3 regions of the Clostridium bornimense genome follow, and region 3 is predicted to be linked to each of the others. Evidence: riboswitches for the same ligand, from Rfam matches in the RefSeq annotation. Region 3 holds a riboswitch; each other region holds the start of a gene.

Region 1 (6,317 bases), 430 kb from region 3:
GTATCTAATGCTTCAAAAGTTGCTTTAATTACTTTAGCTAAAAGGTTAGAAGAAGAAGGATTTCAATTTATTGATTGTCAGATGTATACTAGTCATTTAGAAAGTATGGGAGGAGAATTTGTAGAGTGGAATACCTTTAAGGAAATGATAAAGAAAGGAATAGGTGATAGTGAGTAAGTAATAAGGAATAGTTAAGGGAAATTAAGGCACAGATATATGGCACAGGTATGAGGGCACAAGACACAGGTATAGAGGAAATTCCTGCGGAATTTCTTAGATTACAAGTGTTGAGTAAAATGTTATAAGTTAGACTATGTTTCTTATTTAGATTATAGTTGATATATAAGTCAATACAGGGGGCTCCTGAAAGTTGCACTTTCATGAAGCGTTGAATATATATTTGTATAGTATTATATATAAAGATTTAAGTTTATATTAGTACCTGTTCTAGTTAAGTAGTGGTAAAACTATATCTTTATTCTAAAAAGGATACTGTTGCACAAAGTAGATTTCTATGTGTAACAGTATCCTTTTTTATGTTCTTAAGCGGAATTCATTATGACATCTCTTGCAAGTAGCTATTATTTTACCTTTTCTACGAGGTAATCTTAATTTTTGACCACAATTTGGACAAGCGACAATTTTATATTGAATCTTTTGATTTATAGTATATTTAAGTCTTGTAAACATTGGGGGTATAAGTTCTAGACTGACATTAGTCATATAAGGTAATTGTCTATTAAATTTTCTTAATATATTGTTGATAAAGGTAGTAAATTTACTTAATTCTTGTGAACGTTTATAAGTATTTTTTGAAAATGCTCTAAATACAACTATTCCCCAAAGGATAAGGCTAATTAATCTAGGGATTTTTCCAAAGTTAAAAAATAGACTTATTATTAAAATAAAAATAGATAACAGGTCAAAGCCGTAAGTTCCTGACAGAATATTCATTGATTATCCTCCGATCTTAATAAAATGTAATATATATAATTTTATCATATATTAAGATTCAAAGAATTAAATTTATTGTTAATATGAATTTAAAAATTATTCCTGTAAAAAAGATATTTTCTTATAATAATATGTTGACATAGTAAAAATAATACAATATAATAATAATCACAAAGAAAACATATAAAACATATGGGCTTTATAGGAAAATAAAAAGCTCGTATTCTTATCAAGAGTGGTGGAGGGACTGGCCCAATGAAACCCGGCAACCTAATGGGAAAACCTATAGGTGCTAAATCCTGTAGCAATAGCTAAGAGATAAGAGGATGTATCTAAAGTACTAGAAGATTCTCTCTGGTACATTTTTTTATTTATTAGTAAAGAAATATTAGATAAATAAAAAGGGGCGATTTAAGATGAGTAATCAAGAAAGAAAATTAAGGTTTGAAACATTACAACTTCATGCAGGACAAGAAGAACCGGATCCAGCAACAGGGGCAAGAGCAGTTCCTATATATCAAACAACTTCTTATGTGTTTAAGGATTCAGCTCAAGCAGCAGCAAGATTTGGACTAGCTGAAGGTGGAAATATTTATGGACGTCTTACTAACTCAACTCAAGGGGTATTTGAAGAAAGAGTAGCAGCATTAGAAGGCGGAGTAGCAGCACTTGCAGTAGCATCAGGAGCAGCAGCAATAACTTATGCAATACAAAATATAGTTTCAGCAGGACAACATGTAGTTGCGGCTACAACTATATATGGGGGAACTTATAATTTACTTCTTAACACACTACCAGAGTATGGAATAACAACTACATTTGTTGATCCAGACGATGTAAATAATTTTGAGGAAGCAATACAAGAAAATACAAGAGCCATATTTGTTGAATCTCTTGGAAATCCAAATTCAAATTTAATAGATATTGATGCATTATCAGAAATTGCACATAAACATGGTATACCATTAATTGTTGATAGTACATTTGCTACACCATATTTATTTAGACCAATAGAACATGGAGCAGATGTAGTGGTTCATTCAGCAACTAAGTTCATTGGTGGACATGGAACATCACTAGGTGGTGTAATTGTTGATTCAGGAAAATTTGATTGGGAAGCATCAGGTAAATTTCCAAGCCTTACTGAGCCAAACCCAAGTTATCATGGAGTAGTGTTTACTAAAGCAGCAGGAGCAGCAGCTTATGTAACTAAAATACGTGCAATATTACTAAGAGATACAGGAGCAACAATTAGTCCATTTAATGCATTCTTATTATTACAAGGATTAGAAACATTATCACTAAGAGTTGAACGTCATGTAGAAAATACTTTAAAAGTAGTAGAATTTTTAAAGAATCATCCTAAGGTAGAAAATGTTAACCATCCATCATTAGCAACAGGAAAGCAAAAGGAATTATATGATAAATATTTCCCAAATGGAGGAGGTTCAATTTTTACTTTTGAAATCAAAGGTGGACAAAAAGAAGCTACTGAGTTTATAGATAGACTTAAAATATTCTCACTTCTTGCTAATGTAGCAGATGTAAAATCACTTGTTATTCATCCAGCTACTACAACTCACTCACAATTAGAAGGAGAAGAACTTTTAAAATCAGGAATTAAGCCAAACACTATTAGATTATCAATTGGTACTGAACATATAGATGATATAATTGATGACTTAAAACAAGCATTTGGTGAGTAGTAAATGCTATAAAATAATGGATTGTTCTGTATAGAGTATATTTTTATAAAGAAGGGGTTACGTTTAGTAACTCCTTTTTTAATTTAACTTCTTAAATAAAGCATATAAATTTTACAGATGTTTATTGATTAGAATTATTTAACATAAACTTAACATTAAAATGCTATAATTAGTAAAAATATGTTAAGGAGTGCTAATTTATATGATGAATTTTATTGAAGAGTTATTGCATTTTGATAGGTATATACCTGTTATTATGGATAACTATGGAGTACTTATATATGTACTGTTATTTTTAATTATTTTTTGTGAAACAGGGTTAGTAGTGACACCTTTTTTACCAGGAGATTCTATTATTTTTGCCTGTGGTGCTTTAGCGGCGGTTTCAGGTATGAATATACTTGTATTAATAGTAATATTTTTTTCAGCTGCTATTTTAGGTGATGGTACTAATTATCTTATTGGAAAGAAATTAGGTGAGAGACTTGTAAATAGTAATAGTAGGTTTATTAAGAAGAGTTATATAGATAAAGCGCAAAGCTTTTATGAAAAGTACGGTTCTAAGGCTATAGTTTTAGCAAGATTTGTTCCTATAGTAAGAACATTTGCTCCATTTGTAGCTGGTATAGGTAAGATGTGCTACAAGAAATTTGGTGTTTTCAATATTATTGGAGGTACTATTTGGGTAAGTTTATTTTTATCCTTAGGATTCTTTTTTGGTAATATCCCAGTAATAAAAAATAATTTTTCTTTAGTTACAATAGGAATTATTTTAATTTCATTATTGCCTGTTTTAGTAGAAGTGATAAAGCATATGAATAGTACAAAAGATCAAGTTAATAGCTAAGGTATACTAATAATATATTATGATTCAGTGTATAAAAATTTTATTCTTTACTAATTTATTAAATTATGTTTTCAATTAGTTTATGATATGTTAAAATCGTATCTGGTCTAAAAATATAAGTAATTAAAAGTTATAAATTATTGATGTAGTTATAAATAAATTAATTAAAAAGGCTATATTGGATAAAATATAAAGTAAACGTAATTTACTAATGAAAAGGGAGAGAAGTACATATGGATCATTATGGTATACTTAGTGTTTTACCAGCGTTAATAGTTATCATATTTGCATTGATAACTAAAAGAACTTTAGAAGCGTTATTGTTAGGAACGATTGCTACATATGTAATCATTTATGGCCCTAGTTTTGCGCCAATGTGGTCGGAAGCCTTTTTTAAGGCAGCTGGTGATGCTGATAATCAATGGGTATTAATCGTTTGTGGATTATTTGGAAGTTTAATTGCACTACTAGCTAAATCGAAAGGAACATTAGGTTTTGCAGGAAAGCTAGAAAGATATTGTAATACCAGTAAAAAGACATTGTTAACTACTTGGATATTAGGAATTTTAATATTTATTGATGAATATTTAAATATAATGACTCTAGGGGCTTGTATGAAAAAAATATCAGATAAAAAGAAGATTCCAAGAGAATCTTTAGCGTACATAATTGATTCTACAGGAGCGCCTATTTGTGTTTTACTTCCTTTTTCAACCTGGGCTATTTTCTATTCTAGTGTATTTTATAAGCAAAATGGTATACCAGATTTAAATTTTGGTGGTGAAATAGCTACTTATTTAAGAGTTATTCCATTTACTTTTTATGCATGGATTTCAGTAATAATAGTACCATTATTTATCTTAGGAGTTATACCAAAGTTAGGTAGAATGAAGGTAGCTTATGAAAGAGTAGAAAAAAATGGTGAAGTTTATAGTAATAAAAGTGAAAGATTTAATAACGATTTAGTAGATAAATATGGAGAAGGAGAAGGTCAACTTATCGATTTTTTACTTCCTATAGGAACACTTATAGCTATAACAATAATATGGGGTGACTTATTTATAGCAGTAGTATCATCATTAGTAGTATGTTTACTTCTTTATATTCCAAGAAAAAAGATGTCTTTTGGAGAGTTTTGTGATACATATATTGAAGGATTTGCAGGGATGATACCAACAATAGCAATTGTGTTTATGGCTTTTGTTATGCAACAAGCAGCAAATGATATTGGACTTCCTGCATATGTTATAGAAACAGTAACACCGTACCTAAATGGTACTATTTTCCCAGCAGTTGCATTTATAGTAGTAGCTATATTAACTTTTGTAACAGGAAGTAACTGGGGAATACCAGCAGTTTGTGTGCCAATAATAATACCGCTAGGATTTTCACTTGGTGCTAATCCTATTCTTGTAATGGCAGCGATATTATCTGGAGGAACATTAGGCAGTCATGCATGTTTTTATTCTGATGCTACAGTACTTACATCAACATCTTGTAGTATAGATAATATGGATCATGCTTTAAGTCAATTTCCATATGCAGCAATGGCAGCAGTTATTAGTTTAGTTGGGTTTTTAGTTTGTGGAATAATAATGTAATGAAAGTGGTAGTGCATTTGTAATAATGCATTTGCCACTTTTTTTATTATAAAAAATTATATATAGAAGATATATTAAATTAACAAAAAGTACACAGAAAATTATACAAATTATAATATTTGTATAATTACAATAGAATTGCTTTAAACTATAATAATAAATAAGAAAAACAATAAGTTGAAAGGTATAAGGTGGTTATATGGGTAAAGAGAAAAACAATGGTAATAAGAAGGTATTATTAACAGTTGGAGCTATAGCTGCTGCTACTGCAGTAGCAGCAGTTGCGGCAAAAAAAGCAAAAGAAAATTCAGATAAATTAGTAACAAAGTTTGTATACCAAGATCATGGCGATAGACATGTTTATTTTATTGGTGGAGGATTAGCATCCCTTGCCGGAGCTGCATATCTTGTAAGAGATTGTAGTTTTAAAGGTGAAAATATTCATATAATAGAAGGTATGCATATTTTAGGAGGAAGTAATGACGGAGCAGGAAATCCAGAAGACGGCTTTATATGTCGTGGTGGAAGAATGTTAAATGAAGAGACTTACGAAAACTTCTGGGAGTTATTTTCTTCAGTTCCATCATTAGATATGCCAGGGAAAAGTGTAACAGAAGAAATACTTAATTTTGATCATTTACATCCAACACATGCACAAGCACGTTTAGTTGATAAATATGGTGTTATTCAAGATGTAACTTCTATGGGATTTAATAATGCAGATCGTATGGCTCTAGGTAAATTAATGATTACACCAGAAGAGAGCTTAGACAATATGACAATAGAAGAATGGTTTAAAGATACACCTCATTTCTTTGAGACTAATTTCTGGTACATGTGGCAAACAACTTTTGCATTCCAAAAATGGTCTAGTTTATTTGAGTTCAAACGTTATATGAATCGTATGATTTTTGAATTTTCTCGTATAGAAACTTTAGAAGGTGTTACACGTACACAATACAATCAATATGAGTCAGTTATTTTACCATTAAAATCTTACTTAGATAGCTTTGGTGTTGATTTTAGTATCAATGCTACAGTAACAGATTTAGACTTTAAACCAGGAGAAGAGATTACAGTAACTGCTATTCATATAGAAGATAAAGAAGGAGAAAAAGTTATATCATTAAATCCTGGAGATGTATGTATTATGACTAATGCTTGTATGACAGATAGTGCAACATTAGGAGATTTAAATACACCAGCAGA
Region 2 (6,317 bases), 1.2 Mb from region 3:
CAAGAATAATATTTACTGATGGAACTAAGGAAGGTAATAAATATCCAACTGGAATAGATACTCCAGGATTAACCGTTGAAGGATCTATGATTTATAAAGATGGATCATGGGAGCCTTATGATAATCCAAATAAGAAACCAACAGTTTCTATATCACAATCTGGAGGAGAGTTTGTAGACAAGTTGACATTAACATTAGGATATACTAATGCTACATCAGCAGTTTATTATATAGATGGTGTAAAAAAAGGAGCTTATACTAATGGTGAAAAAATTACTATAGGTGAAGATAGTAACGTTGGAGACACTATAACAGTAAAATTGGTAGCAACAAATGGAAATAATAAAGCGGAAGAAGAATACAAATTTAAAAAGGTTAAAGGAAATGAAGAACTTTCTTTAGATAGTATAACAACTAATTTAGCATCACCACAATTAGAAGGTAGTACAATTAAAATTACTGCAAATGCATCAGGTGGTGTTGGAGATCTTCTTTATAGATTTGAAATAGATGGAGAAGTAGTACAAGAATATTCTGATAAAAGCACTTATACATGGAAGCCGGATACTAAGGGAGATTACAATATTAAAGTTACTGTAAAAGATGAAGATGGAAATAGAGATTATGATTCTATAACTTATACAATAAAAAAGAAAACAATCAATTTATCAATAGATAGTTTTACAGTAAGTTCCAAGTCTGTAAAGGTAGGAGAAACAGTAAAATTATCAGCAAGTGCATCTGGTGGAAGTGGAACAGTACAATATAAATTTGTAGCTAGAAAAGATAGTAAGGAAACAGTAATAAGAGATTATTCAACTACTAAGACAGCAACTTGGACACCATCAGTTGCAGGAGACTATGAATTATTAGTTTACGTTAAAGATAGTGATGGAAATAGTGATTCAGATAGTGCAAGTTGTACAGTAGAAGAATCAGATGAAGACATAGTGATAACAACAGATAAGGCATCACCACAAGTAACTGGAACTTCAATAAAGATAACTGCAAAGGCTAATAATGCAAAAGAATATAGATTTTCTATATATGAATCTAATAGTGGATGGAGTACGTTAAGAGAATATGGAACATCAAATACAGTAACATGGACACCAAAATCATCAGGAAATTATAAAATATGGGTTGATGTGAAGGATTCAAAAGGTAATGTTATTTATGGAAAAATGAATTATGTTGTAAAAGGAAAAACTGTAAGAGTAGAAGAAACAAATACAAATATCAAGTATACAGGAAGTTGGAAGACAGTAAATGGAGATAAATACAGTGGAAGTACTATAAAGACAACAAGCCAAAGTGGAGCAAAGGCAGAATTTACATTTACAGGAACATCAATAAGCTTAATAGGACCAAAGGATAATACAAGAGGAATAGCAAAAGTAACAATAGATGGAACAGTATATACAGTAGATATGTATAGTAGCACATCACAACCAAGAGTATATATGTTCCAGAAGAAGGGATTATCATCAGGAAAGCATACAATAACCATAGAGTATACAGGGTTATCAATGACAAGTGATGCAAATGCAACAATGGGCTTTGATGGAGTGGATATAATAGATGGAGATATTGTAGAGACTGAAACAAAGCCAATAACAAAGAGAATAGAAGAAGATAATGAAAAGATAAGTTATAGCGGCAAGTGGAATATATTAGAGTATAAAGACTATAGCAAAGGAAAAGCGCTAGGAACAAATATAAAAGGATCAAAAGCAACATTTAAGTTTACAGGAACAGGAATAAGCATAATAGCATCAAAAAAATCTAATAGAGGAATAGCAAAAGTAACAATAGATGGGAAAGTATATAATGTAGACATGTATAGTAATAATTTTGTACCAAGGACATATGTATATTCAGATAAGAACTTATCATCAGGAACACACACAATAACAATAGAGTATACAGGAAGTGCTAATAGTTCAGCAACAGGAAATATTATAAGTATTGATGGTTTTGACATAATTAATGGAGATATAATTTAAAAAAAATAATACTGGCTTATTTTAAGCCAGTATTACTTTTATCATCTTTTTTATATGCAGGGCATTTAGATGAACAATTTTTACAGTGACATCCCGATTTGCTTTTTTTTATATTAGAATAAAGAAGATATATAGCTAATAATATTATCAAAGCACCTATAACTATTTCCATAAAATATCCTCCTTAGAATATTGCAGATCCAATATTAAAAATTATAAAACTTGCAATCCAAGCTACAACAAATTGAAATATTACTGAGAAGGTAGCAAATTTACCTCCGAATTCTTTTTTCATAGCACCAATAACAGATATACAAGGAGTATAAAGAAGTACAAATACTAAAAAGGAGTAAGAGGAAACAGCTGTGAAATGTGATGGTAAAACACTAGATAGCTGTTGCCCAGCACCATAAATTACACCCATTGTGCCTAATATAACTTCTTTAGCCATTATACCAGTTATAAGAGAAACAGAACTTTGCCAATCTCCAAATCCAAGAGGAGTAAAAATAGGTGCAATAAATTTTCCTATATAAGCAAGAAAAGAGTCATTAATATTATCATTGCTTATATATCCTGTTAAATTAAAAGAAGACAGAATCCAAATCAGTACAGACATTGAGAAAATTAAAGTTCCAGCTTTTTTTATAAATCCAGAAGCTTTCTCTAAAGTGTTACGACAAAGATTTTTTATGTTTGGAATTTGATATCTAGGTATTTCGATAACTAACGGTTCATCATCATTTTTAAATGAAGTCTTAGAAAGTAAAATTCCCATTAAAAAAGCTACAAATATACCTAGTAAGTACAATGAAAAAATAATTTCTGTTTCATAACCAAAGAAAAATACACTAGCAAACAATGTGTAAACAGGTAAACGGGCATTACAACTTATAAATGGTACTAAAAGTGCAGAAAGTTTTCTATCTTTTTCACTTTCTAGAGTTCTAGATGACATTACAGCAGGAACAGAGCATCCAAATCCTATAATAAAAGGAATAAAAGCTTTGCCTGATAATCCCATACTTCGCATCAATTTATCCATTATAAAAGCGGTTCTAGCCATATAGCCACTATCTTCCAAAGCTGATATTCCTAAGAATAAACAAAGGATAACAGGAAGAAAAACAATAACTTGACCTACACCTCCAATAATTCCATCTACAATAAGTGAAGAAAACCAAGGTGAAGAATCTTTTAGTAAATTAGATAAATAAGGAATAAGGTTGTTTTCCATAATATCTCCTAAAAGATCAGAAAGTGGTTGTCCTACCCATGAGAAAGTAAGTTTAAAAATTAAAAATAAAAGTAAGAAGAATATAGGAAAAGCTAAAAATCTATTTAGTACAATAGAATCTAAAATTTTAGTCCATTTATCTTCATCGTTACTTCCTAAAGAGATAGTTGAATCTTTTAGAATTCTATCTATATATTTGTAAGTTTCAGCTTCTGAGGTAAAGTTATATTTAGAGGAAGTAGATAAACTACTAAAATCTTCAGATTCGAGAAGTTTTATAACTTTATTTAAAGTTTTTGAGTTAGTGGCAGAAATAGGAACTATATATAAATCTAAATTAGCTTCTAGCTTTGCTAAATCATAATTGATACCTTTTTCTTCAGCAATATCCATCATATTTAGTAATAGTATAATAGGCTTGTTGAATTTTTTTAATTCTGTAGTAAGATACAAATTTCTTGATAAATTTGATGCATCTACAATATTTAAGATTACATCGACTTCTTCTGTTTCAAGGAAAGTTTTAGCAACTTTTTCTTCATTAGAATAAGTATCCATTGCATAAATTCCGGGCAAGTCTACAATTTTAATATTTTTATTTAAAAAACCTTCTTTTTTTTCGACGGTTACCCCAGCCCAGTTGCCAACTTTATAATTGGAACCTGTTAAAGTGTTGAATAGTGTAGTTTTACCAACGTTGGGATTACCGATTAGTGCGGCTGTTAACATTTTATGCCTCCTTGATGAATATATTTTTAGCATCTTTTTTTCTTAAGGCTAAATCAAACCCTCTAAAATTAACTATTATAGGATCTCCTAGTGGAGCTTTTCTTTTAATTTTTATTTCTGTTCCTTCTAGGCAACCTAAAGCATTTAATCTTTTTACTAGTTTTTTATCACAGTCTATTTTTGTGATTAAGGCTGGTTGTCCTAATTTTAGCTCTATTAAACTCATATATTCCTCCTAATTTAAAGTTTATGTAAAAAATATAAGAATATGAACAATAAAATATTATTGGTCATGAAAATTATTCTCAACCGTATAATAGCATAATTGAATATTTTTCTCAATTATATTATATGTAGGACAAATATAATTTGCAATGTCACAATAGAATAATTAAAAAATAAAGGTGTTGACAATATTAAATCATCAAAATATAATGTATATAACATAATTAAATATTGACTTATCAAGAGAGGCGGAGGGAATGGCCCGATGAAGCCCAGCAACCTGAGAAATTAAGGTGCTAAATCCATCAGTATTAAGCTGAAAGATGAGGAAGATCGTATAAAAACTCGAGTTTTCCTCGAGTTTTATTTATTTCTATGAAGATTGCTAATTTAGTTAAATGATGATGAATAGAAAACCTAGTATAGTAATAGGAATTATGTATAAGGTATTTGGAGGAAATATTATGATTGAAATAAAAAACTTAACTAAAAGTTTTGGCGATGTATCAGTTTTAAAAGACATTAATCTAACTATAAATAAAGGTGAAATATATGGATTAGTTGGACAAAGTGGGGCAGGAAAATCAACATTATTAAGATGTATAAATAGACTGGAGACTTATAATGATGGATCGTTAAAGGTTGAAGGAAAAGAAGTTAAAGAGTTTTCAGAGAAAGAGATAAGAAATTTTAGAAAAAATCTAGGAATGATATTTCAACATTTTTCATTATTAGAGAGAAAGACAGTATATGAAAATGTTGCACTTCCTATGGAATGTTGGGGATATCCTAAAGGTAAGATAGAGGCTAGAGTAAATGAATTATTGAAAATAGTAAATTTAAAAGAAAAAAAGAAATCAAAACCAAGAGAACTAAGTGGAGGGCAAAAGCAAAGAGTAGCAATAGCTAGAGCATTAGCATTAGAACCGAATGTATTACTTTGTGATGAAGCTACATCAGCTCTAGATCCTAGAACGACAAAATCTATATTAAAGTTATTAAGAGAAATAAATGAGAAATTAGGTATAACTATAGTAGTTGTTACTCATCAAATGGAAGTTGTAAGAGAAGTTTGTAACAAGGTGGCTATTCTAGAAAAAGGTGAAATTGCAGCTGAAGGATATGTTGAGGAATTATTTTTACATCAGCCTAAAGCTTTAAAGAGTTTACTAGGAGAAGCAGAAGATGAGTTATTACCTGAAGAAGGAACTAATATAAGGATAGTATTTCCAAAAGAGAGTTCTGAAGGATCAGTAATAACATCAATGGCAAGAGAGTTAGATATAGATTTTTCTATAGTTGGAGGTAAACTAGAGAAATTTAGAGATGATGTATTAGGAGCATTGATTATTAATATTGATAAAGACAATATTAATAGAGTTAAAAACTATTTAGATAGTAAGAAGGTAGTATGGGAGGTAATAACTAATGACAGATAATTTTCCGTTATTTTTACAGCAAATATTGTTACCAGCATTAAAAGATACATTATATATGGTTATAACATCAACAATATTAGCATCAATAATAGGATTTGTTCTTGCAATAATATTATTTGTTACTGATAAGGATGGATTAAGACCTAATAGGTATATATATAAAATTTTAGATATAGTAATTAATATTTTAAGAAGTTTTCCTTTTATTATATTAATAGTAGCAATAATACCTTTTACTAGATTTATTGTTGGGAGAAGTATTGGAGAAACGGCAGCTATTGTCCCACTTACTATAGCATCAGCACCGTTTATTGCAAGAATAATTGAATCAGCACTTAAGGAAGTTGATAAAGGACTTATAGAAGCAGCTAAATCTTTTGGTGCATCTAATATGCAAATTATATTTAAGGTAGTTGTAAAAGAGGCTATGCCATCAATAATATCTGGAATAACACTTTCAATAATATCAATAATTGGATATTCAGCTATGGCTGGTGCAGTTGGGGCAAATGGTTTAGGTAAAGTTGCTATAACATATGGATATACTAGATTTGATAACAAAGTAATGTTCTATACCGTTGTAGTATTAATAATAGTTGTTCAATTAATACAAACTGTGGGGAATGTTTTATATAAAAAATTAAAATAATATTATTGTGAGGAAAAGGAGAGATTGAATTA
Region 3 (6,317 bases):
AGTGTTTCAGTTTGGTCTTATAGAATAGATTAGTTTTCTTATATTAATTTTATTTGATATAAAAGTCATTACAGGGGGCTAATGAAAGTTACACTTTTATGTAGCTTGGACTAGAACTCCTGGATTTATAGTAAGCAAAAAACAACACTTAAGTATACTAGCTCTATATATGTGCTAAATATATATATCACCCTAATTAAGAATTACTAAATGCAAATTATAATTGCTTGTCCGCAGGACTATAATATTTTCCCCACAGGGGAAAATTAATCTTAATTGAGAATTGTGAATTAACAAAAAGGAGCTATCGCTAACAAATTTTCATTTGCTAATACGATAACTCCTTTTGATATATTACCTATAGGTATTTCTTTATTTCTTCAACTTTATCAAGTTGTTCCCATGGAAGTTCTACGTCAGTTCTTCCAAAGTGTCCGTATGCTGCTGTTTGTTTGTAAATAGGTCTTCTTAAATCTAAAGATTTAATTATAGCTCCTGGTCTTAAATCAAATACTCTATTTACGATATCAACAATTTTTTCTTCATCTAATTTTCCAGTACCAAAGGTTTCGATTTCGATTGAAACTGGTTTAGAAACTCCAATTGCATATGCTAATTGAATTTCAAGCTTATCAGCAACACCAGCTGCTACTAAATTCTTAGCAACCCATCTTGCAGCATAAGCAGCAGATCTATCTACCTTTGTTGGATCTTTTCCTGAGAATGCTCCTCCACCATGTCTTCCATATCCACCATAAGTGTCTACTATTATCTTTCTTCCTGTTAATCCAGTATCACCTTGTGGTCCACCGATAACAAATCTTCCTGTTGGATTTATATAATATTTTGTTTCTCCATCAAGAAGTTCTGCTGGAATAACAGCTTCTATTACATATTTCTTTAAATCTTTAACTATTTGATCATGCTCAACTTCTGGCCCATGTTGAGTAGAAATAACAATAGCATCAATTCTAACTGGTTTATTATCCTTATATTCAACTGTAACTTGTGTTTTACCATCTGGTCTTAAATATGGAAGAGTTCCGTTCTTTCTAACTTCTGTTAATCTTCTTGATAATCTATGAGCCATAGCTATTGGCATTGGCATAAATTCTGGAGTTTCTGTAGTAGCAAATCCGAACATCATTCCTTGATCTCCAGCACCTACTGCTTCAACTTCATCTTTTTCTCCTTGTCTGCTTTCTAATGCTTCATCTACTCCCATAGCTATATCTGCTGATTGTTCGTCTATTGATGATAAAACTGCCAATGTATCACAATCAAATCCATATTTAGCTCTGTCATATCCTATTTCTTTTACTGTTTCTCTAACTACTTTTTGAACATCTACATATCCTTTTGTAGTTATTTCACCCATTACCATGACCATACCTGTTGTCGCTGTTGTTTCACAAGCTACTCTAGACATTGGATCTTGAGCAAGTAAAGAATCTAATATTGCATCTGAAATTTGGTCACAAATTTTATCAGGATGTCCTTCTGTTACTGATTCTGAAGTAAATAATTTTTTCAATGTACTTCCTCCCTTTATATATAATTATCTCGGTGCATAAAAAAAGCACCCTACAATAAGAAGATGCTGTCACTCATCTCTTATCTCGTAGTATAAACTACAGGAATTGGCACCTTTGTGTCTTCCACAGGTTGCCGGGTTTCATAGGGCCCTTTTCCCTCCACCTCTCTTGATAAGAGTATTTATTTATTTTTATTGATATTTTAACACAATTAAACTTTTCAGTCAATGTTAATTTTACATAATAAGTAATTATATCCATATTATTTAAGATATTTATCATAAAAAAAAGAGAAGATTACTTCTCTTTTTTTTGGTGGGCGGAGATGGATTCGAACCATCGAAACGAAACGTAACAGATTTACAGTCTGCCCCCTTTGGCCACTCGGGAACCCGCCCTTAGTTGGTGCTGGCAACAGGACTTGAACCCGTAACCTGCTGATTACAAGTCAGCTGCTCTACCAATTGAGCCATGCCAGCATATATATTTTATTTTGTTTAATATAATATATGGTGGGCGGAGATGGATTCGAACCATCGAAACGAAACGTAACAGATTTACAGTCTGCCCCCTTTGGCCACTCGGGAACCCGCCCTTATTATATTATATTGGTGCTGGCAACAGGACTTGAACCCGTAACCTGCTGATTACAAGTCAGCTGCTCTACCAGTTGAGCCATGCCAGCATATGTGGTGGGAACAACAGGGCTCGAACCTGTGACCCTCTGCTTGTAAGGCAGATGCTCTCCCAGCTGAGCTATGCTCCCACATGTTTTGTCGCTTTGCGTTTCCGCCCCGTCGACAATGACTAGTATACATGTATAGCTATTTTTCATCAACACCGATATAAACTCATTATTTAAAATTATTCTTATTATTCTCTATTTATCTTTATTTATCTCTTTTTTAAGCATTAACTCATTTTTATATTATAGCCTCTAAATAAGCCTTATTTTTTACATCTTATATTTAATGTTCATAAATTATGTATTATAATTACTTCAGAATGTGAGGTGTAAGAAAATATGGACTATAAAAAGCTTATTAAAAAATTCAAAAGAGCTATAGAAGATTTTAATTTAATCGAAGACGGAGATAAAATCGCTATAGGTATATCTGGAGGTAAAGATTCACTTACTTTGCTATACTTACTATCTATATACAAAAAAATTTCTCCTAAAGAATTTGACTTGGTAGGTATTTCTTTAGATCCAGGTAATGGATGTGACTTTTCTAGTGTTTCAATTTTAAGTAAAAAATTAAATGTAGAATATCATATAATTCCAACAGATATATCTAACATAGTTTTTAACATAAAAAAAGAAAAAAATCCTTGCTCCTTATGTGCAAAATTAAGACGTGGAATGCTAAATAGTAGCGCTAAAAATCTTAATTGTAATAAAATAGCCCTAGGACATCATAAAAATGATGCTATTGAAACATTACTTATGTCCATGTTTTATGAAGGACGAATTAACTGTTTTACTCCAAAAACATATTTATCCCGAATGGACATCACTGTAATACGACCTATGGTATATATAGATGAAAACGAAATAAAATCTTTTGTAAAAGATAATGATATAGAAATAGTTAAAAATCCATGTCCAGCTGATGGAAAGACTAAAAGACAATTTATAAAAGACTTAACCTATAATCTAAAAACTGAAATTCCAGATGTACAAATCAACCTTCTGAAATCCCTAACAAATATAGAGCAATTAAATATATGGCATAAAGAAAAATAACATTCTATTTCCTCTATATACCCTCATATAAATTTTATGGGGGTGTTTTTGTGAAAAAAATTAAAGTTCACTTTAAAAAAGAATTGGCATATGTACAACTAGCCCAATTTTTAAAAGATTATATAGATGATAATACGATAATAATTTGCATTGGAACAGATAGATGTATCGGAGATTCTCTTGGCCCTATTGTAGGATCTATGCTCATTAATAAGTTCTTTCCCCTTACTGTTTACGGAACAATTAAAACTCCAATTCATGCTCTTAATTTAGAAAATCAATTAAAATTAATTAAAGAAAAGCATCCTAACAACAACATAATCGCTATAGATGCTTGCCTAGGTGATGACAGTAGTATAGGAGATATTCAAATTCGTAATCAACCTATCTCTCCAGGAAAAGGTGTTGGAAAAACTCTTCCCGATGTAGGTAATATTTCTATAATTGGTATAGTTGATTCTTGCGATAATACAGAATTTTTTACTAATAGAAGTACCCGTCTTGATTTAATAATTGATATGTCATCTGTTATCGTAAATACTATTTTATATGCTTATTGTTTAAATCATAAGGATAATGATTTATTTTTATAAGTATATTTATAAAAAAGGGTACTTGAAAAATGTTTTCAAATACCCTTTAAATTAAGATTTTAAATAAAATCATTTATATAAATATAATTAATAGTATTATAAATACTATTCAAATATAGAATCTCCGTTATCATCTAAGCTATCTATATACTTTAACGCTTCCCCTGTACCTAATGCAACACAAGACACTGCATCATCTGCAACATAAACTGGTACATTTGTAACCTTAGATATTAATCTATCTAAACCATGTAATAAAGCTCCTCCACCTGTCATATATATACCTTTATCTGATATATCTGCCGCTAATTCTGGTGGTGTTCTTTCAAGAACAGAGTGAGCACAATCTGCAATAGCTCTTACACTTTCATCTAAAGCTTCTCTCATTTCTTCTGAAGTTACTGTTATATTTTTAGGTAGTCCTGTAACTAAATCTCTACCTTTTATATCCATTGACGCATTTTCTTCTCTAACATCAGCAGTACCAATATTTATTTTTAATTGTTCTGCTGTTCTTTCACCAATCATTAATTTATAATTTTTTCTTATATATTTAATTATAGCTTCATCAAATGAGTCACCAGCTATTTTTATAGAACTTCTAACAACCATTCCACCAAGAGAAATAATAGCTATATCTGTAGTACCTCCGCCAATATCTATAACCATTGTTCCACTAGCTTTACCAATATCTATTCCTGCACCTATAGCCGCTGCTAAAGGTTCTTCTATAAGTTCAACCCTTTGAGCACCTGCATTTTTACCTGCATCTCTAACAGCTCTTTTTTCTACTTCTGTGGCTTCACATGGAATACAGATTACAATACTTGGTGCACTAACTCTCTTCTTTCCACAAGCTTTCTTTATAAATGTTTTAAGCATTATCTCTGTTATATCATAATCAGATATTACACCATCTCTTAACGGTCTTATAGCCACAATATTACCTGGTGTTCTACCTATCATTTGTCTCGCTTCTTCACCAACTGCTAACACTTCTCTAGTGTTTCTATTAATAGCAACAACAGATGGTTCTTGTAATATAATCCCCTTACCTTTCGCATACACTAGGACACTTGCTGTTCCTAAATCTATGCCCATGTCACTCCCTCTTCTAAAAAACATACTTTCCACTCCTACCATAATATTATATGAACTTTCACTTCTAAAGTTAATTCTAGCATTTTTCTACTATTTCTTCTAGTTCTCTTTATAATATTATAATTGTTTAACTTTTATCCTTCAATAGCTTTATACTTCATTTTTGTAGCTTTTCCACCTCTTATATGTCTTTCAGATTTATTAATATCTAAAACTATCTTTGCTTGTTCTGCTATTTGTGGATTTATTAGTGGTAATCTTTCTGTCATATCTTTATGTATAGTACTTTTACTTACGCCAAATATCTTAGCAGTTTTTCTAATTGTAGACTTTGAATCAATTATATATTTTGCTACATCTAAAACTCTATTTTCTATATAATCTTTCATTTTAATATCCTCCTTATTGTTATGTGAGTCATTTTCACACTATGAAAATGACTCACTCTTACAATTAATTTAAGCCTTCTATTAATGTAGTTGGATTAACTTTCTCAAAAGTATCACCATTCTTTTGTAGTGTTTCAAAGTATAGGGATGTTGGGCACTTACTTAATTCACTTACAGAATTAATAAATGTTGAAGTTGTTCCTGTAACCCCTACCTCTTCACCTTTTTGAACTTCATCTTTCTCCTTAACCTTAACTTCTGATAAATTACCATAAGTAGTTTTAGTATTATCATTATGAGATATTGTTACAGTCAAGCCATTTTCAGTTGTATTAATAGCTTCAACTACACCTTTCTCACAAGCTTTAACTGGAGTGTTTTCTTTTGCTTCAATATATACGCCATACATTGAGATTGCTCCATTATTCTTCTTTATAGTTCCGTCATCACCCATATATGGAATTACAATCTTTCCACCATCAATTGGTGATGCAAGAGATAAAGTAGTTTCTACACTATTAGATGTAACGGCCATATCTGTATTTTTCACTTCTACAGCATTACTTGGTATAGCTTCATTAGCTTCCTTATCATTAGTTTCATTATTAGCATTTGACTCAACTTCAGCACTTGTAGCTTTTGCAGAATTTATACTATCATCATTTGAAGTTGTTTTAGTGGTAATTACAAGAACTGCTACTGCTAAAGCAATCATTATAACTCCAGAAACTAAAGCAATATGATATTTATGCTTTTTAATATTTTCTAATAATGAAGTTCCATTGTTATCTTTTTTATCCATTAATAACACCTCCATTTCTTTAGTTTGTCCTTAGGTATAAATTTTAAACACTAAATAAGTTATTTTTTTACGACAAAATACTACAGAGCAGTGCACAGTAAATGTGAAAATTACTTTTAAGAAGAATTTCATTGCAGTGTTACAAAAGAA

What was found. A riboswitch is a leader RNA that binds a small molecule or an ion and turns the genes downstream of it on or off. The one in region 3 is predicted to bind S-adenosylmethionine.
Region 1: linked by a shared signal. The riboswitch ahead of CM240_RS09260 (O-acetylhomoserine aminocarboxypropyltransferase/cysteine synthase family protein) and the one ahead of metK (methionine adenosyltransferase) in region 3 are both predicted to bind S-adenosylmethionine.
Region 2: linked by a shared signal. The riboswitch ahead of CM240_RS03625 (methionine ABC transporter ATP-binding protein) and the one ahead of metK (methionine adenosyltransferase) in region 3 are both predicted to bind S-adenosylmethionine.

Annotation. Positions count from the first base shown of each region.
Region 1 is NZ_HG917868.1:2,056,147-2,062,463, reverse strand. Features, by position in the region: gene aat (leucyl/phenylalanyl-tRNA--protein transferase) at 1-177, shown strand, start outside; gene CM240_RS09265 (zinc ribbon domain-containing protein) at 535-954, opposite strand; SAM riboswitch class I at 1,178-1,279, shown strand; gene CM240_RS09260 (O-acetylhomoserine aminocarboxypropyltransferase/cysteine synthase family protein) at 1,371-2,660, shown strand; gene CM240_RS09255 (DedA family protein) at 2,863-3,507, shown strand; gene CM240_RS09250 (Na+/H+ antiporter NhaC family protein) at 3,741-5,108, shown strand; gene CM240_RS09245 (oleate hydratase) at 5,308-6,317, shown strand, end outside.
Region 2 is NZ_HG917868.1:802,632-808,948, forward strand. Features, by position in the region: gene CM240_RS03610 (triple tyrosine motif-containing protein) at 1-2,006, shown strand, start outside; gene CM240_RS17195 (FeoB-associated Cys-rich membrane protein) at 2,023-2,178, opposite strand; gene feoB (ferrous iron transport protein B) at 2,191-3,972, opposite strand; gene CM240_RS03620 (FeoA family protein) at 3,974-4,198, opposite strand; SAM riboswitch class I at 4,431-4,527, shown strand; gene CM240_RS03625 (methionine ABC transporter ATP-binding protein) at 4,662-5,636, shown strand; gene CM240_RS03630 (methionine ABC transporter permease) at 5,626-6,285, shown strand; gene CM240_RS03635 (MetQ/NlpA family ABC transporter substrate-binding protein) at 6,317-6,317, shown strand, end outside.
Region 3 is NZ_HG917868.1:2,481,269-2,487,585, forward strand. Features, by position in the region: gene metK (methionine adenosyltransferase) at 359-1,534, opposite strand; SAM riboswitch class I at 1,612-1,713, opposite strand; tRNA gene CM240_RS11210 (tRNA-Tyr) at 1,849-1,933, opposite strand; tRNA gene CM240_RS11215 (tRNA-Thr) at 1,939-2,014, opposite strand; tRNA gene CM240_RS11220 (tRNA-Tyr) at 2,046-2,130, opposite strand; tRNA gene CM240_RS11225 (tRNA-Thr) at 2,145-2,220, opposite strand; tRNA gene CM240_RS11230 (tRNA-Val) at 2,226-2,301, opposite strand; gene CM240_RS11235 (tRNA 2-thiocytidine biosynthesis TtcA family protein) at 2,560-3,282, shown strand; gene yyaC (spore protease YyaC) at 3,333-3,875, shown strand; gene mreB (rod shape-determining protein) at 3,981-5,000, opposite strand; gene spoIIID (sporulation transcriptional regulator SpoIIID) at 5,111-5,365, opposite strand; gene CM240_RS11255 (M23 family metallopeptidase) at 5,430-6,167, opposite strand.